One region of the Nitratireductor basaltis genome, then DNA from elsewhere that is predicted to be linked to it. Evidence: predicted binding sites of a transcription regulator. Region 1 holds the regulator's gene; each other region holds the start of a gene.

Region 1 (9,436 bases):
TCGGAAACTATGTCGACCGCTCCGCCCCCGGCTCTCCCTGGGGCACCTGCCACGACAACGCGCTCTACCGGCCGGAGCAAGGCACCAACGGCCCGCTCTACGAGGATCGCCGCGCACTCACCCCAGGCTACTGCGCCTTGTCCATGCTGTTTACGGATTGGAACCGCTCCGGCACGCCGGACCTGCGCATCACCAATGACCGCCACTATTATCGCGGCGGCGAGGAGCAACTCTGGCATGTGGAGCCGGGCCGAAGCCCGCGGCTCTACTCCCGCTCCGAAGGCTGGCGACACCTGACCATCTGGGGCATGGGCATCGCCGAAGCCGATATCGACGCCGACGGCTATCCCGAATACGCGCTCACCTCCATGGGCGACACCAAGCTGCAGAAGCTCGATGAAGAGGCCGAGGAAGACCGTCCGATCTACAGAGACATAGCCTTTGACCGCGGCGCAACCGCCCATCGCCCCTATCAGGGCGACGACCTGAAACCCTCCACCGGCTGGCATGCCGAGTTCGCCGACTTCAACAATGACAGCCTCGCCGACCTTTTCATCGCCAAGGGCAATGTTGAAGCCATGCCGGATTTTGCGGCTACCGATCCCGACAATCTGCTGATCGGCCAGTGGGACGGTTCCTTCGAGGAAGCCGGCGGCACAAGCGGCATCGGCCTGCCGACCAAGGGCCGCGGTGCGGTTGTCACGGATTTCAACGCCGACGGTCTGCTGGACCTCTTGGTGGTCAACCGCGAGCAGAATGTCTCGCTCTTCCGCAACAAGGGCATGAAGCAGGGCGATCGCGCAATTGCGGGCGGCAATTTCGTCGCCGTCGAACTCGCCCAGAAGGGGGCAAACCGCAACGCGGTCGGCGCGCTCATCTCGATCAAGATCGGCACCAGAACCGTCAACCGCACCATCCAGCTCGGCGGCGGGCACGCCTCCGGCCATGCAGGCTTCATCCACGCAGGCCTCGGCACCTCCGAACGCGCTGAAATCCGCGTAAAATGGCCCGACGGAGAATGGAGCCACCCCTACCGCGTCTTCGCCAACAATTTCGTCAGGATCGAGCGCGGGGAAGCGGAAGCAAGGTATTGGTATCCGGTGGAGTGAGGAGAATTGCGCTTTAGCGACATTCTACTGACACCAATCTGGCGAATACTAATATTCACACTATTCGTGGTGCTCGCAGGAGTATTTACTTCCCGAAAGGAAGTGACTTGCGAAGGGAGCCTTTGGCTCCCTTTCGTTTGTATGGCTAAACAGCCCCTCAAGCTTCCCTGATCGCATAGCCCGCGCCGCGGATTGTCCGTATCACATCCGGCATCTTGCCGTGGTTCACGGCCTTGCGCAGGCGTCCGACATGGACGTCGACGGTGCGTTCGTCGATATAGATGGTCTCGCCCCAGACATTGTCGAGAAGCTGGGCGCGGGAGAAGACGCGACCGGGATGCTGCATCATGAATTCCAGCAGGCGGAACTCGGTTGGCCCCAGGCGGATCTCGTTCTTGCGGCGATAGACACGATGGGATTCGCGGTCGAGCGTGATGTCTCCGACACTTAGGACCGTCGAAAGCACTTCCGGCTTCGCACGGCGCAGAAGCGCGCGCACGCGGGCGACGAATTCGGGCGTCGAAAAAGGTTTGACGAGATAGTCGTCGGCACCTGTTGAAAGCCCCCTCACCCGGTCGCTTTCCTCGCCGCGCGCAGTGAGCATGATGATCGGCAGGCGCTCGGTCTCGGGCCGCATGCGCAGGCGGCGGCAGAGCTCTATGCCGGAGATGGCAGGCACCATCCAGTCGAGTACGAGCAGGTCAGGCACATTCTCCTGAAGCCGCATTTCGGCCTCGTCACCACGCGTGACGACTTCGACCTGATAGCCCTCCGCTTCCAGATTATAGCGCAGGAGGACGCATAGCGGTTCGTCGTCCTCGACCACCATCACTTTCGGCGCAATCATTGGCTGACACCCTTTATTCGGCGCTGACCGTCATCTGCGTCTCGTCCAGCTTTGGCCGCTGGACGGGCAGTTGCTCGCCGGTCATCACGTAATAGGCATTCTCGGCGATATTGGTGACATGATCACCGATACGCTCAAGATTCTTGGCGCAGAAGAGAAGATGCGTGCATGCCGTGATGTTGCGCGGATCTTCCATCATGTAGGTGAGAAGTTCGCGAAACACCGAAGTGTACTGGATGTCGATCTTCTCGTCCTCGTCGCGCAGGGAGGTAAGCCCCTCACTCTGGCGCGCGACATATTGGTCGATGACCGATTTCACCTGCACGATGACAAGCTGCGCCATCGCATCGATGGAATGGGCAAGGCTGCGCGGGGTGGCGCTGTCGCCAACGGCACCGACGCGCTTTGCAACATTCTTCGCCAGATCGCCGATACGCTCGAGATCGCCTGCCATGCGTATGGCACCAACCACGGCGCGCAGATCCTGCGCCATGGGCTGGCGCTTGGCGATGAGCGTGATGGCGCGCTCGTCGAGCTCGCGCTGCTTGGCATCCATGATCGCATCATCGGAGATGACACGCTGCGCCAGACCGTTGTCGGAGCTTATGAGTGCCTTCGTCGCCGACTGGGTCATGGCCCCGGCAAGGTCGCCCATCTCGCAGAGAAGCTGGTCGATCCGGTTCAGTTCCTCGTCAAAGGAGGTGACTGTATGTTCGCCCATGTGACTGTTCCTCGTAACCGCTGAAACCACGGATAAAATCAGCCGAAGCGGCCGGTGATGTAGTCCTGGGTGCGCTTGTCTTCGGGGTTGGTGAACATCTTGTCCGTCGGCCCCTCCTCGACAAGATTGCCGAGATGGAACATCGCCGTGCGCTGCGACACGCGGGCCGCCTGCTGCATGGAGTGTGTGACGATCACGATCGTGTAGTTCTCGCGCAACTCGTCGATCAGTTCTTCCACCTTTGCGGTCGCGATCGGGTCGAGTGCCGAGCATGGCTCGTCCATGAGGATGACTTCCGGCGAAACCGCAATGGCGCGCGCAATGCAAAGGCGCTGCTGCTGACCGCCGGAAAGCCCGGTTCCCGGTTCATGCAGACGGTCCTTTACCTCGTTGAAGAGGCCTGCCTTCTGCAGGCTCGTTTCCACAATGCCGTCCAGCTCGCTTTTGGAGTTGGAGAGCCCGTGGATGCGCGGACCATAGGCGATGTTCTCATAGATCGACTTCGGGAACGGGTTGGGCTTCTGGAACACCATGCCAACGCGTGCGCGCAGTTCCACCACGTCGATCGCCGGATCGTAGATGTCCTCGCCATCAAGCGTGATGTCCCCACGCACGCGACAGATATCGATCGTGTCATTCATGCGGTTGAGGCAGCGCAGGAAGGTGGACTTGCCGCAGCCGGACGGACCGATCAGCGCCGTCACCTGGTTCTGGCGAACATCCAGATTGACGTCGAAGAGAGCCTGCTTCTCGCCGTAGAAGACGCAGACATTCGAGCCGCGCATCTTGACGGTATAGTTCTCGCTATCAGGCTGGATCGCGTTCTCTACTTGAGCTTCTGTGAGCATGTTCATATCCCTTGGCTCCACCTACCAGCGACGCTCGAAGCGCTTGCGCAGGACCACGGCTATTGCATTCATCAGGACCAGGAAGCCCAGAAGGATGAGGATAGCCGCAGAAGTTTTCTGTTGGAATGCGGGTTCCGGAAAATCCGCCCACATGAAGATCTGCACCGGCAGCACCGTGGCCGGAGAAGTGAACCCGCCCGGCACATCCACGATGAAGGCGACCATGCCGATCATGAGAAGCGGAGCGGTTTCACCCAGCGCCTGCGCCATGCCGATGATCGTCCCCGTCAGGATGCCGGGCATCGCCAGCGGCAGCACGTGGTGAAACACGGTCTGCACCTTCGACGCTCCGATCCCCAATGCAGCCTCGCGGATGGAGGGCGGCACGGCGCGCAATGCTGCGCGCGAGGCGATGATGATGGTCGGAAGTGTCATCAGCGCCAGAACGAAACCGCCGGCAAGGGGTGCCGAACGCGGGAAGGAGAACCAGTTGATGAAGACAGCCAGGCCGAGCAGACCGAACACGATGGACGGAACGGCAGCCAGATTGTTGATATTGACCTCGATGATGGCCGTCAGGCGGTTCTTGGGGGCAAATTCCTCCAGATAGATCGCAGCTGCAACACCGATCGGGAAAGCGAGTGCAAGCGTCACAAGCATTGTCAGGGCAGAGCCGACAACCGCACCCCAAATGCCTGCCATTTCCGGTTCACGGCTCGCACCGGAAAAGAGGAATATCTCGTTCCAGCGGCTTTCGGTGAGCCCCTGAGCCGTCAGTGAGTCGACCCACACGATTTCGCGGTCGGTAAATTTACGTTGCGACTCGGGTGTCTCGACAATGCGAATGGCTGCTTCGTCAGAAACCTGGGGCGCATCGCTCAGGAGAACATTGCCGGTTGCGGTTGCACCACCGTCCGCGGCCTGCACCTCAAGCAGCTTGACGATCCGGCCGTCGGCTTGAAGCAACAGCGATGATGCACCCGAGGTGAGACGCAGCACGCCATCTTCTTCTATGGCACCAGCCTCACGAGCCAATTCAACAACCGACCGATCGCTGAACGTGATTTCCGCGGCACCATCAGTCGCTACGATCTGAGGCGCTGCCGCGAGCGCTTCCCGTCCACCATCCTTGGCCACGAGGCCCTTCAGGTAGAGATCGGAAAAGTCATCGAGTGGCAGAGCGACCTGGCGGGTATCACCTGCTTCAACCTCGCCGCTTTCAAGCGCCTTGCGCAGCAGGGTCGGTGCGCCGGTGGAGACCAGTCCGCGAAGGGCGCGCTGTTCCTGGCGACCTTCCACTGATGGAAACTGCCCCATGATGGCGTCGTTGACGATGCCGGAAAAATTGGTCGCGCTGAGATTTTCCATGTCCACCTGCTCTGCCGACAGATCAAGCGGCAGGGTGACATAATTCATCCGGAAGGCAGGCAACGCCTGCGTCACGATTGTGGAAAGCAAGATCACCAGGAACAGGCCTGAGAGTGCTACAGCGCCCGCACCCATCCACTTGAACCGGCGCTCGGCCGCATAGCGGGCCTTCAGCCGTGCCTTGGCGGCATCGTTGGTGTGCAGGCTGGTCGAGCCCGCTTCGGTGGGTGTCGTATCAGTCATATTGCTCACGATACTTCTTCACGACCCGAAGGGCGATGATGTTCAAGACAAGGGTGACGCAGAACAGCATGAGGCCGAGCGCAAAGGCAGCAAGCGTCTTGGCGCTGTCAAATTCCTGATCGCCGACGAGAAGCGTGACAATCTGAACCGTGACCGTGGTCACGGCCTCCAGCGGATTGGCCGTCAGATTGGCCGCCAGCCCCGCAGCCATGACTACGATCATGGTCTCGCCGATTGCACGCGACACGGCCAGAAGCATCGCCGAGACAATGCCAGGCAGTGCGGCAGGCAGCACCACCTTGCGGATCGTCTCCGACTTCGTCGCGCCAAGCCCGGCAGAACCGTCACGCAGCGACTGCGGCACGGCATTGATCACGTCGTCGGAGAGCGATGACACGAAGGGGATGATCATGATGCCCATGACGATACCGGCAGCAAGCGCGGACTCGGAGGCAACATCAAGCCCGATTCCATCGCCCATGCGCCGGAAGAACGGCGCCACAGTAAGCGCGGCGAAAAAGCCGTAGACCACGGTCGGAATGCCGGCGAGGATCTCCAGAACGGGCTTGGCTATGGAGCGCACGCGCTTGGATGCGTAGTCGGAAAGATAGATGGCCGACATGAGCCCCACAGGTGCAGCAACGATCATCGCGATCAGCGTGATGAGCAGCGTTCCGACGAAAAGGGGGATGGCGCCGAAGATATCTTCATTGACAGCGCCCGCTTCCTGCCCCGCACCGGTAAAGGCGCTCTGCGGGCTCCAATGCGTGCCGAACAGGAACTTGTAGATCGGCACCTGCTGGAAGAAGCGAAGGCTTTCGAAGATCAGGGACAGAACGATGCCCACCGTGGTGAGAATGGCCACGATGGAGGCAAGGATCAGGAAGACGCGAACAACGCGCTCTACCTTGTGGCGTGCGCGGAAGCGCGGCGAAATCAGTCGATGCGCCAGGAAGAACCCGGCAGCGGCAAGAGCAAGCGCAAGCACGGCAGCAACCCACTGGCTCGTCGCGTGAACACTCTTGAAAACTTCGGCAGCCGCGTCTTTGGTCTCGTTCGGAAACCCTGCAATGCCACCGAATGCAGTGGCGCGGGAATCGCGAATGAAGGCCTGCTGTTCAGGCAGGTTCAACGTCGCCAGATGATCTGCGAAACGCGTTTCCACGACCGACGCCTCGATAGAGGGCGTGGCGATGCTCCAGGCAAACAGCAAGAGCAGCGCAGGTCCTGCAGCCATGAGCGCGAGGAAAAGGCCATGCTGGCTTGGAAGTGAATGAAGATTGGCAGCACGTCCGCCGCCGACCGTCATCGCACGGGAGCGGCCGATGTAGAATGCCGCAAAGAACAGCAAAATTAGCGCGATGACTACGTAAGTGATCATACCGGTCCCGCCTGTTTCTAGCGCTTGCCAGCTTCCGGCAGCGCCTCCGGGATGCGGCGCTCAGCCTTGAAGCTGGCACCTCCTATTATCCTGTCCCGGAGCAGTCTGAAAACCCGCCGGCTGATAAAGCCGGCGGGGAAAGTCATGATGAGGATCCGATTAGGAACCCATGCCCTTCAGAGCAACAGCATTGTCACGCTGCGAAGTGCGGTCGGCTTCCGGAAGCGGGATCAGACCCTTGTCGGCGAGATAGCCTTCAGGACCCCATGCTGCCTCGGAGGTGTATTCCTTGATGAACTCTTCCATGCCGGGAATGGCACCTACATGCTCTTTCTTGGCGTAGATGAAGAGCGAGCGGGAGACGCCGTAGTCGCCGGATGCAATATTGTCGAAGGTCGGCTCAACGCCACCGATCGAGGCACCCTGCAGCTTGTCGGCATTCTGGTCGAGGAAGGAGAAACCGAAGATGCCGTATGCGTCTGCATTGGCTTCGAGTTTCTGAACGATCAGGTTATCGTTTTCGCCGGCTTCAACGAAAGCGCCGTCTTCACGGATCTCGGTGCAGCCGTCAGCTTCTTCGATCGCTTCCGGGCAAGCTTCTTCCATGACCAGTTCAACGAAGGCGTCACGGGTGCCGGAGGTCGGGGGCGGGCCGAGAACCTCGATCTTCGTGTTTGGCAGGCCTTCGTCGATATCGGACCAGTTGGTGTGCGGGTTCGCGACCACTTCACCGTCGACAACGACATTCTTGGCAAGAGCCGCGAAGATCTGCTCCTTGGTCAGGTCAACCTGCTCGCCGCCCTTGGAGTTGGAAAGCACGATGCCGTCGAAGCCGACCTTGATCTCGATCGGCGTCACGCCATTGGCCTTGCACTCTTCGAGCTCGCCGTCCTTGATCGGACGCGAAGCATTGGTGAAGTCGGGGTGGCTTTCGCCAACGCCGCCGCAGAAAAGCTTCATGCCGCCACCGGTGCCGGTGGACTCGACGACTGGCGTCTGGAACTGGCCGCTCTGACCGAGGCGTTCAGCAACAGCGGTGGTGAACGGGAAAACGGTCGAGGAACCGACGATGCGGATCTGGTCGCGTGCGGCTGCCGTACCGGCGGACATCGCAACAGCAACAGCTGCTGCTGACGTCATCAGGATGAACTTCTGCATTAGGGCTACTCCCTGTTCGGAATTCGTCATAGCCACCACCATGTGGCGACGGGGAGTCGCTTAAAGCCCCTATGTAACAGTTGCATGACAGTTCCGTGTCATCGCGATTAAGATACTGTTCAATAAGCAACAGCTTGTTCGCGCAACACCGATCCGCGGGGCCTGAACACCTCTCCGCAATATGCGAACCGCCATCCGGGGAAATTGTTCCTGCAACAAGTTCCCCTTGGCATCGGGTGAATATCGAGCTTTACCCCCGCTGCGACTGGAGCGCCGGCTGATGATTCTCTTCCGCCCAGCGATTGATCTTGTCGACGAGAGCCTTCGGGCTGATCGGCTTCGAGAGATAGTCGTTCATGCCTGATTCCAGGCATTTCTCCCGATCACCTTTCAAGGCATGCGCCGTGACGCCGATGATCGGAACCGCTTTTCCTTCCGGCCCGGTATTGCGTATGGCCTTGGTCGCTTCCAGCCCGTTCAGCTCGGGCATGGAGACATCCATCAATATGAGGCGTGGGTTGAGCTTCTGGAAAGCCTCCAGTGCCTCCCGGCCATTGTTGACGATCTCGAAGCCAAAACCGCTCTCGCTCAGTATCTGCGTAAAGACGAGCTGGTTCACCTCATTGTCTTCGGCAACAAGGATATCGACGCCGTGTTGCGAAGCTTCGCCGTCAGCTTTCTCCTTCACTGACGCGCAGGTGACCGCACCCGCCTCGACTGTCTGCACTTTTGGGTGAGGCTCCGGCTGCACTTCAATCGGCGTGATGTCCGGCTCGGGCAACGAAAATTCACCGGCCACATGGCGTGCACGCTGTATTGCCGAGACGAGAGCGCGCAACAGGCTGCCGCCGCGTGCCGGCTTTATGAGCTGCGTGTCGATCGCCAGATCACTCGCCATGCTGAGCGAAGGCGACTGATCAACCGAAGTAAGCAATATGATCGGCGTATCGGCGATGCTGGCGTCCTCACGAATGCAACGGGCCACCTCGCCGCCATTCATGCCCGGCATCTGGTAGTCGAGAATGACACAGTCGACCTTCACGCCCAGTTCTGCAGCGGCTCGAAGGACAGCGACGCCTTCATCGCCACTGCTGGCCGCGCACGCATCAAATCCCCAATGCGCCATTTGCTCGGAAAGGATCGTGCGATTGGTCTCGTTGTCGTCGATGACAAGCACGCGCGATCCGGAAATGTCGCTTGGTGCGATGTTTGGCTTGGTGCAGCCTTTCGCCATGGGCAGCTTCATCGTGAACCAGAAGGTCGATCCCTCACCCTCGGTGCTGCTGACCCCGATTTCGCCATTCATCAGTGCGACCAGTCGCGAAGTGATGGCCAGGCCCAGACCGGTGCCTTCATGCCTGCGCGTCGAGGAAGCATCCACCTGACTGAATTTGTCGAAGACCAGCTCAAGCTTGTCCGAAGGTATGCCAATGCCGGTATCTTCGATGCGCGCTTCGAGGAACACCTCGCCATCTTCCGCACGACCATTGATGTCGATGAGAACATGACCGCTTTCGGTGAACTTCACCGCATTGCCGACAAGATTGGTGATGATCTGTCTGAAACGGCCGATGTCGCCGACAACAGCTTCCGGCAGTGCAGGCGCAACCCGCACGATCAGCTCCAGATCCTTTTCCTTCGCGCGCGACGAGAAGAGCGTCGCCACATCCTCGACCGCCTCGGCAAGGTTGAACGGCTGGGCATCAAGCTTGAGTTGACCTGCATCGATCTTCGAGAAGTCGAGAATGTCATTGATGATAT
Region 2 (9,436 bases), on a different contig from region 1:
GGCGGCGGATCGGATGGGCCGGCACGCCGCCGACAATGGTGTATGGCTCGACATCGCGGCTGACCACGGCGCCTGCGCCGATGACGGCGCCGTTGCCGATCTTCACGCCGGGCAGGACTGTTGCGCCATGGCCGAGCCAGGTGTCATGGCCGATACTCACCGCGTTTTCGCGCCGCCATTCGAAGAAGCCTTCCTCGTTCTGCGCATCCTGCCAATAGTCACCGGCGCGGTAGGTGAAGTGGTGAAGGGTCGCGCGCCAGGTCGGGTGGTTGGTGGCGTTGATGCGGCAGGCGGCTGCGATATTGGAGAACTTGCCGATCTGCGCGCACCAGACCAGACAGTCCTGCACGATATAGGAATAGTCGCCGACACTGCTGTCATTGACGCGGGAGCGCTCGCCGATTTCGGTGAAGCGGCCAAACGTGGAGCCGGTGACATCAGCCGTTTCATGCACCAGCGGCGTTTCCGACAGCTTGGTCATGCGGCCCTCGCGGGGGCGAAGCCGGTCACGTCGATGATGTCATCGGCGACCATGTCGCGCACTTCCTGATCGTGGAAGATGCCAAGCAGTGCAGTGCCTGCCTGCTTCTTTTCCCCGATCATCTCCACCACGACCTCGCGATTGGCGCGGTCGAGCGAGGCGGTCGGTTCATCCAGAAGCAGGATCGGGTGGGAGGTGATGAAGCCACGGGCAATGTTCACGCGTTGCTGCTCGCCGCCAGAGAATGTGGCCGGCGGCAATTGCCACAGGCGCTCCGGCAGATTGAGCCGGGCGAGCATGGTAGAAGCCTTTTCGCGGGCGGCATCGGGGGCAAGGCCTTCCGCTATCGCCGGTTCTGCCACGATATCAACCGCAGAGACGCGCGGCACCACGCGCAGGAACTGGCTGACATAGCCAATTGTGCTGTTGCGGATGGCGATGATCGTGCGCGGATCGGCGGTGACGAGGTCGATCAGTTCGTGCCCGTGCTGGACGATGATCTGCCCACTGTCGGCGGCATAGTTTCCATAGGCCATCTTGAGGATCGAACTCTTGCCCGCGCCCGATGGACCGCCGAGCACGGCGCATTCGCCTGCGCGAACCGCGAAGGATGCATTCTTGACCACGGACAGGCGTATGCCGCCCTGCAGATGCATGGTGAAGCTCTTGGACAGTTCCGAGACGACGAGTGGCGTTGTCATGGGGTCACACCTGCAGGATCGAGGAAACGAGAAGCTGGGTATAGGGCGCCTGGGGGTCGTCCAGCAGGCGGTCGGTCAGGCCGCTTTCGACGACGTGGCCGTCCTTCATCACCATCATGCGGTGGGAGAGAAGGCGTGCGACGGCAAGGTCGTGGGTGACGACGATTGCCGCCAGGCCCATATCCTGAACAAGACCGCGCAGGAGATCGAGCAGGCGCGCCTGCACCGAGACATCCAGTCCGCCGGTCGGCTCGTCCATGAAAACGAGACGCGGCCCGGTGACAAGGTTTCGCGCGATCTGCAGGCGCTGGCGCATGCCGCCGGAGAAGGCGCGCGGCTGGTCGTCCACGCGGTCTGCGGCGATCTCCACGCGGCCGAGCCAGTCGGTTGCCGTCTCGCGGATCTGGCCGTAATTCCGGTCGCCCAGCGCCATCAGCCGCTCGCCGACATTGGCGCCGGCAGACACCGTCATGCGCAGCCCGTCGGCCGGGTTCTGATGCACGAAGCCCCAGTCGGTGCGCATGAGGAATCGCCGCTCCGCCTCGCTCATGCGGTAAAGGTCGCGGGTCGTGTCGTCGCGCATGCGGTAGGAGACGATGCCGGATGTGGGCAGCAGGCGCGTCGAGAGGCAGTTGAGCAAGGTGGTCTTGCCGGAGCCGGATTCTCCGACGATTGCCAGCACTTCGCCGGGATAGAGGTCAAAGGAGACGTCGTTGCAGCCGATGCGGTTTCCATAGAATTTGGAGACCGAGCGGGCGGTGAGCAGGGGTTGGTCGGTCATTGCTGGTCACCTCGAATATGTTCGGAAAGGTAGGCGTCTGTCTCACCCCCCTCTGTCCTGCCGGACATCTCCCCCTCAAGGGGGGAGATTGGTCGTTGAGAAGGCAGTGCCAGCATTTGGTGTGCAGGCGATATATAGACGCCAGCCATTCTCCCCCCTTGAGGGGGGTGAGTAGCGGTTGGCCGCAGGCCAGGACAAAGCCAATGATTTGGCTTTGTCAGCGCCCGAACGCGTGGAGCGCAAGCGGAGCGCGCCCGGCAGGGCAGAGGGGGGTTGTTATGCTCTGACATCAATCACCCTCCCTTGCCCGATGCGCTTCGCAGTGGTCGGTGTCGGAGCAGACGAACATGCGTCCGCCCCTGTCATCGAGCACTACCTCGTCAAGATAGACACCGGTGGAGCCACAGAGCGCGCAGGGGTCCTCGAATTTCTGGATCTCGAAGGGGTGATCCTCGAAGTCGAGGCTGACGACATCCGTGTGTGGCGGGATGGCGTAGATGCGTTTTTCGCGGCCTGCGCCGAAAAGCTGGAGCGCTTCGCTGCGGTGCATTTTCGGGTTGTCGAATTTTGGCGTGGGCGACGGGTCCATCACGTAGCGGCCATGCACCTTGACCGGATAGGCATAGGTGGTGGCGATGTGGCCGTGCTGGGCGATGTCCTCGTAGAGCTTCACGTGCATGAGGCCGTATTCTTCCAGCGCATGCATCTTGCGCGTCTCGGTCTCGCGCGGCTCCAGAAAGCGCAAGGGCTCGGGGATCGGCACCTGGTAGACCAGTACCTGACCCTCACGCAGCGGTTCTTCCGGAATGCGGTGACGGGTCTGGATGATACTGGCGTCGCGTGTATGGGTGGTAACGGCGACATTGGCGACCTTCTGGAAAAAGGCGCGGATGGAAACGGCGTTGGTGGTGTCGTCCGCGCCCTGATCGATGACCTTCAACACATCATCAGGACCGATGACGGCCGCAGTGACCTGAACGCCGCCGGTGCCCCATCCATAGGGCATGGGCATTTCGCGGCTGGCGAACGGTACCTGATAGCCGGGAATGGCGATGGCCTTCAGGATCGCGCGGCGGATCATCCGCTTGGTCTGCTCATCCAGATAGGCGAAGTTGTATCGGGCGATATGGTTCATTGCAGACCCCAAGCTCGCGTTAAGGTTTTAGGTGCATTCTGGTTCTCGCAGAAGATTTGCCTCGCGAGGTTGTCATGCCCACAGTCGAGACCATCGAGACCATCGGCCTTGCTGCCATGCTCGTCTTCATAGCGATCGTGATCTGGCGGGCAGCACATGCCGAGCCAACCGTGCGGAAGGACTGCGCCAACAATGCCAGCGGCTTTTACGGCGGTGGCGATGGCGGCTCCTGTGACGGAGGCGACTGAAGTCATTCCGCTGCCTCCCGGCTAGCCTCGCCCTCGCGGCGCTCTTCGAATTCGCGGCGCATCTGGCGTACGAGGCCGAGTTCGGCCTGGAAATCGACATAGTGGGGCAGTTTCAGATGCTCGACGAAGCCGGTCGCCTGCACATTGTCGGAATGGGAAACCACGAATTCCTCGTCCTGTGCGGGCGCGGTGATGTCTTCGCCAAGCTCGCTGGCGCGTAATGCGCGGTCGCAAAGCGCCATGGCCATGGCCTTGCGCTCCGACTGGCCGAAGACCAGACCATAGCCGCGGGTGAATTGCGGCGGCACCTTCATCGATCCCTTGAACTGGTTGACCATCTGGCACTCGGTGACGCGGATGCGGCCAAGCGGGACGGGGAAGCCAAGCTCGGGCATATCAAGCTCGATCTCCACCTCCCCGATGCGGATTTCGCCGGCAAAGGGATGGCTGCGCGCATAGCCACGTTGGGTGGAATAGCCGAGCGCCAGCAGGAAGCCTTCATCACCGCGCGAAAGCGCCTGAAGGCGAGCATCGCGCTCCATCGGATATTCGGGCGGTGTGCGGGTAATGTCGGCGGGCTCGTGATTGTCACCACGGGCGTCGTCGCTCTCAATAAGCCCTTCGCCTGCGAGAATGTCGGTGACGCGAGGCATGTCTGCAGCGTCATCCTCGCGACGTTCCGGCTCGGCAGGCGCATCCTCGCCGGCAAGTGCGGGGTCAAGCAGACGATGCGTGTAATCGAAGGTCGGCCCCAGCAACTGGCCGCCGGGCAGGTCCTTGTAGGTTGCGGAGATGCGGCGTTCCACCTGCATGGCGGCGGTGTCGATGGGGCGAGAATAGCCAAAGCGCGGCAGAGTGGTGCGATAGGCGCGCAGAAGGAAGATTGCCTCGATCATGTCGCCACGCGCCTGCCGCACGGCAAGCGCTGCAAGACCCGTATCGTAGAGCGAGCCTTCGGCCATGACGCGATCGACAGCAAGTGAGAGCTGGCCCGCGATCTGCTCCAGCGTGAGTGCGGGAACCGCACGGTCGCCGCGTCTTCGGTCTGCAAGCAGGCGATGCGCGTTGTCGATGGCGGCCTCACCGCCCTTGACGGCAACATACATGGCTCAGCCCTCCTTCATGGTGATGCGGGTTGTGCGCGGCAGGCAGGCGATGCCGGCACGGGAGACGAGAACAAGATCCACTCCGCGGGGATAGCGCCCAATGTTCTGCGCCCATTGCTGCAGGAAATGGCGCGGCATGGGTGTGGGCGAGAGCTCCGCCTGCTCGCGGATGCCGGGACCGGAAAGGCGAAGCGCCTCGCCGTGGCTGAGATTGTCGACCTGCAGGATGATCGTGGCGGAGCGATCCGGATAGGATTGGGAGCCTTGAGCGAAATTCTCCAGCGCGATCAGTTCCGATGGCTGGCTGACAAGGACGAAATGGGCTGCACTTGGCTGGGCGGCGACGGGTGCGCCGGTGTGGAAGCCGAGCCAGGTGGTCACGGCCTTTTCCGCAGCAAGTCCCGCATCAAGCCATATCGGCGTATCCGCGTCGCATAGCGTGAGAGCAACCGCGCCTGCTTCGGGCGAAAGCGGGGCGGGCGGGCGCGGCAGAGCAATGTCGCGGAAGATGGAGCCCGGGCGCGCCATCGCATCCATGAGGCCGCGAAAATTTGTTTGCGCCTGCATCACGGCGTCATGAAAGCCGCCTTCGATTGCCATTTCTTCCATGCGCATCAGTCTTCCCCTCTCGTCATGGTGAAGAAGTCCACCCTTGTCGCAGCCGTTTCCTCGCGCTGGAGTCTGTCCTCTGCCTCCTGCTCGTGGCGCAGCGGAAACAGGATTTGCGTGTCGATGCGACTTGCATGTTCGGAACGCTGGCGAAGGGCATCGAGAAGTGCCGAAAGGCGCACCTTTTCCTGATCGCGGCCCAGCGCATAGGCGTGGCCGATCTCACCGGTCGGCAGCTTCACGCTGGCGCGCGTGACGGTCGCGTCTCCGAAATTGAAAGGCGAACCCCCGCCGCCGATGCGCCCGCGCAATGCGACGAGGCCGGTTTCCGGCCCGCGCAGATCCTGCGCTTCGGAGGGCAGTTCATGTTGACTGAACAATTCGCCGAGGCGCTTGCCCGGAGCGCGAGCGAGGATACCCATCGCCTCCTGCCGTGAAAGTGCTGCCGTCATCTTCATCACCTCATATTTGTATATTGCTCTATACAACTAGATGTCTTAAGTTCTTCTCCTAGTCTCGATCCGTGACGGGTGTGTGACAGACCGGAGAAAAATGAAGTGAGCAATGCAGGCGTGATGGAGAGGCGCAGCGGGGTCGCGCTCTGGCGGCAGATTGCGGATCGCATTCGCCATGAGCTTCGTGAGGGACTGGCCAATCACGAAGGCAGGCTGCCGCCGGAAATGGAGCTTGCGGTCCGGTTCGGCGTCAACCGACATACAGTGCGGGCCGCCATCCGCTCGCTGATCGACGAGGGCATCCTGCGCGCTGAACAGGGTCGCGGGACCTTCGTGCAAAGTCGGCCGAAACTCGCCTATCCCATCCGCCGTCGCACGCGATTTTCCGAAGGCCTCTCCGGGCAGGCGCGCAAGGCGCGGGGCATATTGTTAGCGCATGATTACTTACCGGCGGCGGAGAGCGTGGCAGAACAGCTTGGCCTGAAAGCTGGCGCACAGATCCTGCGGCTGGAGACACTGTCCTTTGCCGATGGCTGGCCAATTTCACGGGCCATCAGCCATTTTGATGCCGCGCGTTTCGAGGGGCTGGAAAGGCATTTCGAGGAGACCGGAAGCATTACCGCATCGTTCAGGCGGCTGGGGCTGGAGGACTACACCCGGCGTGAGACCGCCATCACCGCTCAGCATACCGAGAGTGCCGATCTTGAACATCTGAAGCTTTCGCCCGGTGCCATCATTCTGATCACGCAGGCGGTGAATGTGGATGGCGAGGGCACGCCCGTGCAATATTCGCTGACACGATTTGCCGCCGACCGGGTCGAACTGCAGGTGGACGGGCGCGAGATCTGACCTTCCTCTCACGGCGAATTGAGTGCTTCGCGAGCAGGTTGCGCGTTGCCATGACGCTCGCCCTCGTGCTCAATCAGCCGCGAAACATTCCGGAGGTTTTCGTGCTCAAGAAGCTGACCATCGCCCTGTCGCTGTCATTTGTCGGCAGCCTCGCCCATGCCGACAGTCCCGATATCGCCAACTGGGAGAGCGTGGTTGAAGAGGCGCGCGGGCAGACGGTCTATTTCAATGCATGGGGCGGCGCGGAAAACATCAATGCCTATCTGGAATGGGTGGGTGAGGAACTGCGCGACTGCTGCGAAATCGAGCTTGCGCATGTGAAGCTCGATGACACGGCCAACGCCGTGGCCAAGGTTGTTGCAGAACGTGCCGCGGGTCGCGATCAGGGCGGTTCGGTCGATCTCATCTGGATCAATGGCGAGAATTTCGCCTCCATGAAGGAGCGCGGCCTGCTTCTGGAGAAGGGATGGGCGGAAAAGCTGCCCAATTGGTTATTCGTCGATATCGCAAACAAGCCGACGGTGCTGACCGATTTCACCATTCCCGTGGAAGGACAGGCCGCCCCCTGGGGCATGGCAAAGCTCGTCTTCTTTTACGACTCGGCCCGCCTGGAGGAAGTCAGCCTGCCCTCCAGTGCGGACGAACTGCTCGATTGGGCAGAAGCCAATCCGGGACGTTTCTCCTATCCGTCACCGCCGGATTTCATTGGCAGTTCCTTCCTCAAGCAAGTGCTGATCGAAACGGTTGGCGATCCGACCGTGCTGCAACAGCCGGCCGATGAGGCTGATTTCGACACCGCGAGCGCGCCGCTGTTCGACTATCTCGACCGGCTGCACAAGGTGGCATGGCGCGAGGGACGCGCCTTTCCGCAGAACTATCCGGCCATGAAGCAGCTTCTGGCCGATGGCGAACTTGAAATCATCTTCGCCTTCAACCCGTCCGAAGCCTCCAACGCCATTGCCAATTTCGAGTTGCCGGACACGGTGCGTTCATTCACCTTCGAGGAAGGCACGCTCGGCAACACGCATTTCGTGGCCATTCCCTACAATGCCTCGGCCAAGGCAGGTGCGCTGGTAACGGCGAATTTCCTCATGTCGCCGGAGGCGCAGTTGCGCAAGCAGGACCCAGAGGTCTGGGGCGACCCGACCGTTCTCGGCATGGACAAGTTGCCTGAAACGCTTCAGGCGGATTTCGCCGCGCTGGATCTTGGTATCGCCACGCTTGCGCCGGAAGAGCTTGGACCGGTTCTGGAAGAGCCGCATCCAAGCTGGATGGAGCGCGTGGAGGAAGCCTGGAAACGGCGCTACACGGTTGGCAACTGACGACACATTGCGCAACGCAAACAGCATGGTTCGCCCGACCATCCTCGGGCCGGCGCTGACAGTCCTGCTTCTGGCGGGACCGGTGGCATTCGGGCTGGCTGGCACGGTCCTGCCTGCATTCGGAATCGCTCCCGGCTTTGGCGGAGGCGGATTCAGCCTTCATTATTTTCGGGAGCTTTTCGCCCAGCCTGCGCTCTTCTGCTCGATCACGCTTTCACTCAGTTCGGGCCTCGCCTGTGCCGTTCTTTCGCTCCTGATCGTGATGCTTTTCACGGCAGCATTTGCGGGAACGGCGACATTCCGGCGGATGCAGCATCTGCTGGGACCGCTGCTGTCGCTGCCCCATGCGGCCGCAGCGCTTGCCATTGCCTTCCTGATTGCGCCATCAGGCATGATCATGCGCCTCATCTCGCCGGAGCTTACGGGCTGGCAGCGGCCACCGGACCTGCTTATCGTTCACGACCGGCTGGCGTTTTCCATGATCGGCGCGCTGGTCGCCAAGGAAGTTCCCTTCCTGCTTCTCATGACCCTTGCCGCGCTGCCCCAGGCTCCTGTCGAGAGGGTTCGCCAACTGACAGGCGCGCTGGGCTACGGGCGGATTGCGGGCTTCATCCATGGGGCATGGCCGGGAATTTACCGCCAGATCCGGCTGCCGGTCTTCGCAGTCATCGCCTTTGCCTCGTCCAATGTGGAGGTCGCACTCATTCTGGGACCGACCCAGCCGCCCACGCTTGCCGCGCGGCTGGTGACGTGGATGGGCGATCCGGATCTCTCGCAGCGCCATCTTGCATCGGCGGGCGCGCTGCTGCAGCTCCTGGTGACGGGATTGGCACTTTGCATCTGGATCGGAATGGAGCACCTGCTTGCCGCCTTGCGCAACAAGGCTGCCTGCGCCGGCCTGCGTATGCGCCGCGATGGGCCTTTACAGGTGTTCTCTCTGGCAGCGATGGTCATCTCGGCTGGAGCGATATTCGCAGGACTTGGTGCGCTGGCCTTCTGGTCATTTGCCGGGCTATGGCAGTTCCCCGATTTCCTGCCAAGCGGCTTCACGCTCAGAAACTGGATGAAGGCGCTGCCTCGGGTGGTGGAACCACTTGGCACGACACTTCTCGTGGGTGTTGTGAGCGCGCTGATTGCTGCGCTTCTGACAGTCCTGTGCCTCGTTCATGAAGACCGCACCGGCAAGCGCGCGGGACGGGGGGCGGAAGCGCTGATCTATCTGCCGCTGATCGTGCCTCAGGTGACTTTCATATTCGGACTGCAGTTCCTGCTCGTTGCAAGCGGTTGGCTTGCCACGCTGCCGGCACTGCTTTTTGCCCATCTCGTCTTCGTCATGCCCTATGCCTATCTGTGCCTGAAGGACCCGTGGCGCAGTTTCGACCGGCGTTACGAGCAGGTGGCGGCGGGGCTTGGCAAGTCGCCGATGACAACGCTTTTCAGAATACGCCTGCCCATGATGCTGCGCCCGCTTCTGGTGCTTTTCGCAATCGGGTTTTCTGTGTCGGTGGGCCTCTATCTGCCGACAGTTCTGATTGGCGCAGGGCGCCTGACCACCATTACGAGCGAGGCTGTGGCGCTTGCCTCAGGAGGCAATCGGCGCATCATCGGCGTCTATGCCTTTTTCCAGATGCTGTTGCCGGTTGCGGGCTTTGCCATTGCCACGCTCGTGCCGGCGCTGATATTCCGGCGCTTTCGCGGGATGCAGGTGTGACGGATATCGTGACGGACAGGGCCGGACTTCTTCTGCAG
Region 3 (9,436 bases), 560 kb from region 1:
CATCGGAAATGTTCGGCGTGCCGGTTGAAGGCATGCCGGGCGAGGTGCGCCGCCGCGCCAAGGCAATCAATTTCGGCATCATCTACGGCATTTCCGCCTTTGGCCTTGCCAACCAGCTTGCCATCCCGCGCGAGGAAGCCAGCGCCTATATCAAGCGCTATTTCGAGCGTTTCCCCGGCATAAAGGACTATATGGAAGAGACGAAGGCCTTCGCCCGACAAAACGGCTATGTGGAGACGATCTTCGGTCGCCGTGCCCATTATCCTGAAATCCGCTCGTCCAATCCGTCCGTGCGCGCCTTCAACGAGCGTGCCGCCATAAACGCTCCCATCCAGGGCTCGGCGGCTGATATCATCCGCCGCGCTATGATACGCATGGAAGGCGCATTGGCAGATGCGGGGCTGGGTGAGGTGAAGATGCTTCTCCAGGTGCACGACGAACTGATCTTCGAAGCGCCCGTCGATCTGGTGGAGAAGGCCATCCCCGTGATCCGCGAGACCATGGAAAGCGCAGCCTTTCCGGCGCGCAACCTTTCGGTTCCGCTACAGGTGGATGCGCGCGCGGCTGACAATTGGGACGAGGCGCATTGATATGGAATGGCTTTCAGCCACGCCGCTGCAAAGCCTTCTTCCATTCCTGCTGGCTTCATTTCTGATCGAGCTGACGCCAGGGCCGAACATGGCCTATCTGGCGCTGGTTTCGGCGTCAGAAGGTCGGCGGGCCGGGGCTGCGACAGTCGCAGGTGTTGCCTTGGGCTTGGCTGTCATTGGCATCATAGCAGCGCTCGGGGTGGCCCAGCTCATCCTGGCTTCACCCTTGTTGTATGGGGCCCTTCGATGGGCTGGAATTGCGTTCCTGCTCTATCTCGCATGGGATGGCTGGCGCATGGGAACAGATATCGTGAAATCCGCCGACAAGCCGGATAGCCAGCATTTCATGCGCGGCTTTATCACGAACCTTCTCAATCCCAAGGCCGGTGCATTCTATGTGACTGTGCTGCCAAGCTTCGTTGTGCCCGGCCTGCCCGCCAGCCAGCAGACGATCATCCTGACGGGTGCCTATGTAGGAGTGGCGACAGCCGTTCACGCTGCGATCGTAATTCTTGCCGGCTCACTTGAGCCAATCCTGAACAATCCGCGCCGGGAACTCGTTGCACGCCGTGTGCTTTCGGCGATGCTTGCTGCTGTCGCAATATGGTTTGGCTGGGTGACCGGCCGCTGATCAGACGGCCTTTCGGATCGCCTCGATGTTACGGCGATAGGCGTCTTCGCTGCCGCCTTTGAAGACGGCGGAGCCCGCCACGAGCACATTTGCACCCGCTTCCACGACAAGTGGCGCCGTTTCAGGTGTCACGCCACCATCAACCTCGATATCGATGTCACGATCGCCGACCATCGCCTTCACGCGGCGGATCTTCTCGACAACCGCGGGGATGAAAGCTTGACCGCCAAAGCCGGGATTGACCGTCATGAAGAGGATGAGGTCCACTTCGTCCAGCACATATTCAATGACGCTTTCCGGCGTGCCGGGATTGAGCGAGACACCCGCCTTCTTGCCAAGCTTGCGAATGGTCTGAAGCGAGCGGTGGAGATGCGGGCCGGCCTCGGCATGAACCGTGATGATGTCGCAACCTGCATCCGCGAAGGCTTCCAGATAAGGGTCTGCAGGCGCAATCATCAGATGGCAGTCGAACACCTTGTCCGTGCGGTCACGCAGCGCCTTGATGACCGGCGGCCCAAAAGTGATGTTCGGCACGAAATGCCCGTCCATGACGTCAAGATGCACCCAGTCGGCGCCCGCGCGCACCACGCTTTCCACCTCGTCTCCCAGACGTGAGAAATCCGCAGAAAGAATGGAGGGTGCGATATGGATGGGGCGCGTCATGAGATGTCTCGCAAGCCGGTGTTGAACCTGGCATTGGACCTACCCGCCCAGCGTTGACTTGTCGAGAAGGCTCCCATTCTCAAAACGATTAGCTATGTGGATGCCGCTTTCCACGACCCTTAATCGAGCCGGAACAGACAGTTAGCCGGGCGTCAAAAAACTGACATCTGAGTGACATTGGGGGTTCATGGACCGGCAGTAGGACTCCTCCCCGACAAGAGCAAAAGCTCGAGACCAGGGAGAGGTCATGCTTGAGATAAACGGCGTTACGCGACGCTTCGGCAAAACCGTGGCCGTCAATTCCGTGAACCTCCAGATCGCCGAAGGCGAGATGGTTGGCGTCATCGGTCGCTCAGGCGCGGGCAAATCCACGCTCCTGCGCATGATAAACCGTCTCGTCGATACCAGCGAAGGTGCCATCACCTTCAATGATGTCGTGGTGACGGGTCTGAAAGGAACAGCGCTGCGCCGCTGGAACCGCGATTGCGCGATGATCTTCCAGCAGTTCAATCTCGTACCGCGGCTTGATGTTCTGACTAATGTGCTGCTCGGTCGCCTCAATCATCGCTCAACCGTCAAGAACCTGCTGGGCATCTATTCCCGCGAGGAGCGCATCAGGTCCATCGCGGCACTTGAGCGGCTCGACATCGCGCATACAGCACTCCAGCCGGCGGGCACGCTATCCGGCGGTCAGCAGCAGCGCGTGGCCATTGCGCGCGCCCTGATGCAGGAGCCGAAGGTTATCCTCGCCGATGAGCCGATCGCCTCGCTCGACCCGCTCAATGCCAAGGTGGTCATGGACTCGCTGGCAGACATCAACCGTCGCGAAGGCATCACCGTCATCACCAATCTCCACACGCTGGATACCGCCCGCCACTACTGTTCGCGCATCATCGGCATGGCCAAGGGTGAAGTCGTCTTCGACGGTCCGCCCATCGCGCTGACAGCCAATGCCGTGCGCAAGATCTACGGCGCCGATGCGACAGGCGAGACGGTGCGCGAAGACATCACCTCCACCGCCATCAAGACGCCGCCTCCGCCCGTGGCAGCGCGCGGTCTGGAGCCCGTTCTCGCCGGATAGGCAGCGCTTTGCCCCCGTCACGGGCCATGGATCATCAATGAAAAACCGCCGGGCCTTCCGGCAACAACAGGAGAGACGACATGCTGAAGAAAGCACTTCTGAGCGCCGTTGCGCTCGCAGCACTTGCAATGGGTTCTGCCCAGGCCGAAGACCTGAAGACATTCCGCGTCGGCATTCTCGGCGGCGAGAACGAAGCCGACCGTCTGCGCAATTTCCAGTGCCTCGCAGACAAGCTTCCCGAAGCACTTGGCGTTGAAGAGGTCCAGTTCTTCCCGGCTTCCGATTACGATGGCGTTGTTCAGGGCCTGCTCGGTGGCACGCTTGACTATGCAGAGCTCGGCGCCTCCGGCTATGCCAAGGTCTATCTCGAAGATGATAACGCTGTTGAGCCGATCCTGACCACGGTTCAGACCGACGGCTCCACCGGCTACCACTCCGTCATGGTTGCCCGTGCCGATTCCGGCATCAAGACCCTGGAAGACCTCAAGGGCAAGAAGCTCGGTTTCGCCGATCCGGACTCCACCTCCGGCTACCTTGTCCCGGCTGTGACGCTGCCTGCCGCCATCGGCGCTCCGGTTGACGAATTCTTCGCCGAGACCGGCTTTGGTGGCGGTCACGAAAACCTGGTTCTCGAGGTCGTGAAGGGCACCTTCGATGCAGGCACCACCTGGGCATCCGGCGTGGGTGATTTCTCTGAAGGCTACACCTCCGGCAATCTGCACAAGATGGTCGAGAAGGGCATTCTCGACATGGATGATCTGGTGGAAATCTGGAAGTCGCCGCTCATCCCGAATGGCCCGGTTGTTGTTCGCACCTCGCTCGACGACAGCATGAAGCAGGCCTTCAAGGACTTCATGATGCAGCTCCCCGAAACCGACGCCGAGTGCTTCTCTGCGATCCAGGGTGGCGATTACACCGGCTACACGGAAGTAACGCCGGAATTCTACGCGCCGATCATCGAAGCGCGCCGCGCCCAGATCGGTTCCTGATAGGACCAATCCGAGACCGGCCCCTTCTCCTCGATCGAGGGGGAGGGGCTGCCTCATGTCTTGAGCAGACCGGACATCATGACAGCGACCACACAGACACCGCTTCTGACAGAAGCCGGCGCAACCGTTGAACGTCATTGGCGGGAACTGGCTGGCCGCCGCCGCCTCTACACCTTTGGCGGCATCGCATTTCTTGCGCTGGCAATGTTCGGCTCGCTCTGGTTTGCCAACGAATCCAATGCCGGCAAATTCTTTGACCGCCTGCCCTATCTCTTCGATTTCGTGGGTCAGCTCGTGCCACGTGACGGCATGGAGATATGGCGGGCAATGTTCGACCTGCCGTCGCCCTATGACGATGGCAGCCTGAAATACAATTATCCGGACGGGCGCATCTATCTCACCGAGAGCCTGTATCTGCCGGAATATTTCTACAAGATGCTCGAGACGATCAATATTGCGGTGGTTTCCACACTGATCGGTTTTGTCTTCGGCTTCATTCTTTGCTTTCTGGCTGCGGCCAATCTGACGACGCGGCGCTGGCTGCGCTTCTTCGTGCGCCGCTTCATGGAAGTGCTGCGCGCCTTCCCCGAGATCGTGATCGCCGGCTTCTTCCTGGCCATCCTCTCGCTGGGTGCGGTTCCCGCCATCATAGCTGTGGCGATCCACACCATCGGCGCGCTTGGCAAGCTCTTCTTCGAGGTGGTCGAAAATGCGGATCTGAAAGCCGAGGAGGGCTTGCGTGCTGCTGGTGGCAACTGGGTCGAGCGCGTCTGGTTCGGCGTCGTGCCGCAGGTCCTGCCCAATTTCCTGAGCTACACGCTGCTGAGACTCGAGATCAACGTGCGCGCCTCCACCATCATCGGTGCGGTCGGCGGCGGTGGCATTGGCGAGGCCTTGCGCCTGTCGATTGGCCGCGGCCATGAGGCCAAGACGCTCGCGATCATCCTTTTGCTGTTCACAACAATCGTTGCGGTTGACCAGTTCTCCGCATGGCTGCGCAAGCGCCTTGTGCGTGAACAAAGCTTCACTCTCGCGCAGGGAGCGTGATCATGGCTTCACAATCCGCAAATGACGCGATCCTGGCGCGCTATCCCGAAATATTCGCCAGCAGCGCCCGCCGTCAGCGCACCGGCTGGCTGATCGGCCTCGGTGCAATTGCCTATCTCGTCTTCGCCTGGTGGTTCTTCTCCATAGGCAGCGTGTTGGGCGGGGCCAATTGGGGCATCGCGGGCACCTATCTGAGTGATTGGTATTCCTACGAGATCAAGCCGGATATCGACCTTGAGGAAAACCATCTCACGGTCTCCTTCCCCCGCTTCTCGCCCCTCGGCAGTGATCCCAAACCGGAGTGGCTGGAGCTGCGCAAGGACACCGTGCACGTCGCCGCCAGTACAGGTTCAGCCGCCACCGGAACGGGGCAAACCGCGAATAGCGGCTTCCTTGGAAATCTGCAGGCAGAGCCTTCCCCTGCCCAAAACAGTTTCCTCGGCAACCTGCCGCAAGCATCCGGTGAAGCTGCTGCCGAGCCCACGCCGCAAGCACCTCGGCAAATCGAGGCAGTCGTTGAAGCGCGCGTCCACCTCTCTGCGGACCAGTTCATCGACGTGCAGCCGGGCGGCGTGGTTGTCACACGCGGCGACGAAGTCCTGAACATTCGCATTGAAGATGGGCGGGTTCTGCCGCTCGACCCGCTGCCCGACTGGGCAAGCCAGCGCTCGGAAGGCGCGAAGATACTCCTTTCCTTTGGCATGAAGGGCAGGGCGGAAATCCGCGACAACAAGGTCAAGGTCAGCCGCCGCTTCCTGGGCTGGGAGAACTTCTTCTTCGACACGCGCTCACCATTCTGGGGCAAGTCTTCCGGGGAGGTGATCTCCCTGATTGCCTTCGGCCCGCGTATCGAGCCCGACCGCAGCAACGCCGCGCTCGCCTTCGACAATTTCGCCAACAACGCCGAGTGGCAGCACGGCGATGTCTGGCTCAAGCTGCTTCAGACCATCGTCATGGCCTTTGTCGGCACGGTGCTTGCAGTTCTCGTAGCATTCCCGCTGTCATTTCTTGCTGCCCGCAACATCCATCCGCGGCGGGTTGCCAATTTTGCCCTCAAGCGTTTCTTCGACTTCCTGCGCTGCGTGGACATGCTGATCTGGGCGCTTTTCTTCACCCGTGCCTTCGGGCCCGGGCCGCTGGCCGGCATTTCCGCCATCTTTTTCACCGATACCGGCACATTCGGTAAGCTCTACTCCGAGGCGCTGGAGAATATCGACGAGAAGCAGCGTGAAGGTGTTCGCTCGGTCGGTGCCTCGCCAAGCGTGGTTCAGCGTTTCGGCGTATTGCCGCAGGTGCTTCCGGTTTTCCTTGGCCAGGCACTGTATTTCTGGGAATCGAACACGCGTTCAGCGACCATTATCGGAGCTGTGGGTGCAGGTGGCATCGGCCTGAAGCTGTGGGAAGCCATGCGCACGAACCAGGATTGGGAAAATGTGGCCTATATGGTCTTGTTGATCCTGATGGTGGTGTTCATCTTCGACAATATTTCAAGCATGCTGCGCCGCCGGCTGATCGGAACCGAGGGTGCAGCACTGAATTAGGAATTCGCAACTCTGGCCAAGCCATTGGCGTGCGTTGACGCTACCGAATTTTTCGTTGTGCTGTCATGCAAATCACCTAAGCCGGGCAGCAGGCGATCCACCGAGAGGCGGACGGGCTAGAGGACTGGAGGATCTGGAAATGCGATATGCGATCTACTTCACGCCGGAGCGTGACGACCCGCTGGCAAAATTCGCCGCGCGCTGGCTTGGGCGCGACCCGTTCACCAGTGAGACCTTGCCCCCGGTCGCTGTCGGCTCCTTCTCGGCGGCAGAAATCGCATTTCATACGGCCGCCGCGCGGCGCTATGGCTTCCACGCGACCTTGAAAGCGCCTTTCCGCCTGATGGACGGACTGAAGGAGACCGAACTCTGCGACGCGCTCGACCGCTACACGCTGCAGCAGGAACCGGTACACCTGGAACGCATCAAGCTCGCTCGCCTCGACAGTTTCTTTGCACTCGTGCCCGCCGATCCGTCACCGGATCTCAACGCGCTTGCAAGCGACGTTGTGACTGCCTTCGAGCCCTATCGCGCACCGCTTTCGCCGTCCGAGATCGAGCGCCGCAACCCGGACAATCTTTCGCCGGCTCAGCTGAAGAACCTGCACAAATGGGGTTACCCCTATGTGCACGAGGAATTCCGCTTCCACATGACGCTCACCGGACGGGTGCCTGCGGCGGAAGCAGAACGTATGGAACAGGCAATCAGCGACCATTTCGGCCCGCTTTTGCTGGAACCTCTCACCATTGGTACACTTGCCCTGTTCATAGAGCCGGAGCCCGGTGCCCCATTCAAGATCAAGTCTCTCCACCCGCTCCAGGGCGGCAGAGCGCGTAAAACTGCCTGAAAGATCGATATGACCAAGGAATTGCTGTTCAAGAATGCGAATATCGTGCTGCCGAACGAGGTGGTGCGTGGAAGCCTGCTCATCCGCGATGGCCAGATTGCGGATATTTCAACCGGCACTGCTAGTGGCGCAGGCGAAGACCTCGACGGCGACTACCTCGTGCCGGGGCTGGTGGAACTTCACACCGACCATCTCGAACGCCATTATTCGCCGCGTCCGAAGGTGCGCTGGAACCCGGTCGCAGCCGTCATGGCGCATGACGCGCAGATCGCGGCATCCGGTATCACGACCGTCTTCGATGCACTGCGCGTTGGTCTGGACGAAGACAGCGACATCAGCGCGCAGGACACCCGGGACCTGGGTGACGCTATCGAGGAAAGTCAGGAGGCCGGGCGCCTGCGTGCGGAGCATTTCCTGCATTTGCGCTGCGAGGTTTCGGCACCCGATTGCTATGATGGCTTCTCGTTGTTCGCTGATGATGACCGCGTGAAGCTTGCTTCGCTCATGGACCACTCGCCGGGGCAGCGTCAGTTCACCAATCTCGATGCCTATGCGCTCTACTACAAGACCAAGATGGGCCTGGATGATGAAGGCTTCCGCCGGTTCTGCGAAAAGCGCATGGCGGAATCGTCGAAAAATTCGGCCCCGAACCGACGCAAGGTTGCTGAGATCTGCGGCCAGCGCGGCATCATCCTCGCCAGCCATGACGACGCCACCACCGACCATGTCGCCGAAGCGGCGCGGGATGGTGTTCGCGTTGCGGAGTTTCCCACCACATTGGACGCAGCTTCTGCCTCGAAGGGCTCGGGCATGGCCGTGCTCATGGGCGCACCGAATGTCGTCCGCGGCGGCTCGCATTCCGGCAACGTCTCCGCCCGCGAGCTGGCGCGCGAAGGCAATCTTGATATTCTGTCTTCCGACTATATCCCCTTCAGCCTGATGCAGGCTGCATTCTCGCTGGGGCAGGTCGTCAACGGTATCAGCCTGCCCGAAGCCATCGCCAAGGTGTCGAAGAACCCCGCCGACGCTGTGGGCCTCAACGACCGCGGTGCCATCGAGGTTGGCCGCAGGGCCGATCTTGTCCGCGTGCGTCTCGATGATGGCATGCCGGTCATCCGCACCGTGTGGCGCGCGGGCGAGCGTGTGGCCTGAGGAGCAGAAAGATGATCTCCGCCAGCATGGAACGCGCCCGCGCCGAAACACCCTTCCCGATCCGACAGGGCGTTTTCGTCGCCGTGGCGGGGCCGTCGGGGGCAGGCAAGGACTCCGTGATGCAATATGCACGCGAGCGCCTTGGCGCCCTGGCTGGGGATGTCGTCTTCGCGCGGCGCGTCATCACGCGCCCGATGGAAGCCGACAGCGAGGAGCATGACAGCCTGGAAGTGGAAGCTTTCGAACGTGCGGAGCGTGACGGTTGCTTCGCGGCATCCTGGCGCGCAAACGGCCTGTGCTACGGCCTTCCCGCCGAACTCGATGACATCGCCCGCGCCGGCCAGGTGGTGGTGGCCAATGCCTCGCGTGCGGTCATCCCAGCGCTTGGCGAGCGCTATGTCAACTTCCAGCCAGTTATCATCACGGCACCACGTGAAGTGCTGGCGGATCGGTTGGCAGCCCGTGGACGCGAAAGCCGGGCCGAGCTGTTGCAGCGTCTGGAGCGCGCGCATTCCAGTGAATTGCAGGTGCCTCAGGCGCTCGTGATCGACAATTCGGGCCCGTTGGAACAGGCGGGCGAGAAGTTTCTTGCGGTTCTGCGCAGGGCTGCTGCCTGGAGTGATGTCTGCGACACCGTCTGAGGACTTGACCTTCCTTCTGCCTTCATCTGCGTTATTGTGCGCCGCTGCGCTCAAACGGCTACAGATGGATGGAAGCGAAAATTGGTACCCAAAGCGGAATTGCACTGTCACATTGAGGGCGCGGCGTCGCCGGCACTCGTTATGGCCCAGGCGAAGAAATACGGCGTCGATGTCTCGTCCTTCATCCGCGATAACGCCTATCACTGGAATGACTTCACCAGCTTCCTCAAGGCCTATGATCGCGCTGCCGAGCT

Evidence for each region. The regulator PhoB, encoded in region 1, activates phosphate uptake and scavenging genes when phosphate is short. The targets are predictions, from matches to a motif close to TGTCATNNANCTGTCAT.
Region 2: phnF (phosphonate metabolism transcriptional regulator PhnF) is a predicted target of PhoB. The motif match lies at 5,585-5,601, and genes of this name have one in related genera.
Region 3: EL18_RS12535 (DUF1045 domain-containing protein) is a predicted target of PhoB. The motif match lies at 6,593-6,609, and genes of this name have one in related genera.

What each region holds. Positions count from the first base shown of each region.
Region 1 is NZ_JMQM01000002.1:595,326-604,761, reverse strand. Features, by position in the region: gene EL18_RS15285 (FG-GAP repeat domain-containing protein) at 1-1,109, shown strand, start outside; gene phoB (phosphate regulon transcriptional regulator PhoB) at 1,267-1,953, opposite strand; gene phoU (phosphate signaling complex protein PhoU) at 1,970-2,677, opposite strand; gene pstB (phosphate ABC transporter ATP-binding protein PstB) at 2,716-3,531, opposite strand; gene pstA (phosphate ABC transporter permease PstA) at 3,547-5,136, opposite strand; gene pstC (phosphate ABC transporter permease subunit PstC) at 5,129-6,517, opposite strand; gene EL18_RS15255 (PstS family phosphate ABC transporter substrate-binding protein) at 6,677-7,675, opposite strand; gene EL18_RS15250 (PAS-domain containing protein) at 7,926-9,436, opposite strand, start outside.
Region 2 is NZ_JMQM01000001.1:2,466,071-2,475,506, forward strand. Features, by position in the region: gene EL18_RS11860 (DapH/DapD/GlmU-related protein) at 1-481, opposite strand, end outside; gene phnL (phosphonate C-P lyase system protein PhnL) at 478-1,182, opposite strand; gene phnK (phosphonate C-P lyase system protein PhnK) at 1,187-1,963, opposite strand; gene EL18_RS11875 (alpha-D-ribose 1-methylphosphonate 5-phosphate C-P-lyase PhnJ) at 2,253-3,098, opposite strand; gene EL18_RS17980 (hypothetical protein) at 3,173-3,346, shown strand; gene EL18_RS11880 (carbon-phosphorus lyase complex subunit) at 3,349-4,452, opposite strand; gene phnH (phosphonate C-P lyase system protein PhnH) at 4,456-5,067, opposite strand; gene phnG (phosphonate C-P lyase system protein PhnG) at 5,067-5,483, opposite strand; gene phnF (phosphonate metabolism transcriptional regulator PhnF) at 5,637-6,365, shown strand; gene EL18_RS11900 (ABC transporter substrate-binding protein) at 6,416-7,687, shown strand; gene EL18_RS11905 (ABC transporter permease) at 7,713-9,398, shown strand; gene EL18_RS11910 (ATP-binding cassette domain-containing protein) at 9,395-9,436, shown strand, end outside.
Region 3 is NZ_JMQM01000002.1:36,543-45,978, reverse strand. Features, by position in the region: gene polA (DNA polymerase I) at 1-590, shown strand, start outside; gene EL18_RS12565 (LysE family translocator) at 592-1,221, shown strand; gene rpe (ribulose-phosphate 3-epimerase) at 1,222-1,884, opposite strand; gene phnC (phosphonate ABC transporter ATP-binding protein) at 2,132-2,965, shown strand; gene phnD (phosphonate ABC transporter substrate-binding protein) at 3,046-3,954, shown strand; gene phnE (phosphonate ABC transporter, permease protein PhnE) at 4,033-5,001, shown strand; gene phnE (phosphonate ABC transporter, permease protein PhnE) at 5,004-6,542, shown strand; gene EL18_RS12535 (DUF1045 domain-containing protein) at 6,682-7,389, shown strand; gene EL18_RS12530 (alpha-D-ribose 1-methylphosphonate 5-triphosphate diphosphatase) at 7,399-8,541, shown strand; gene phnN (phosphonate metabolism protein/1,5-bisphosphokinase (PRPP-forming) PhnN) at 8,553-9,182, shown strand; gene EL18_RS12520 (adenosine deaminase) at 9,264-9,436, shown strand, end outside.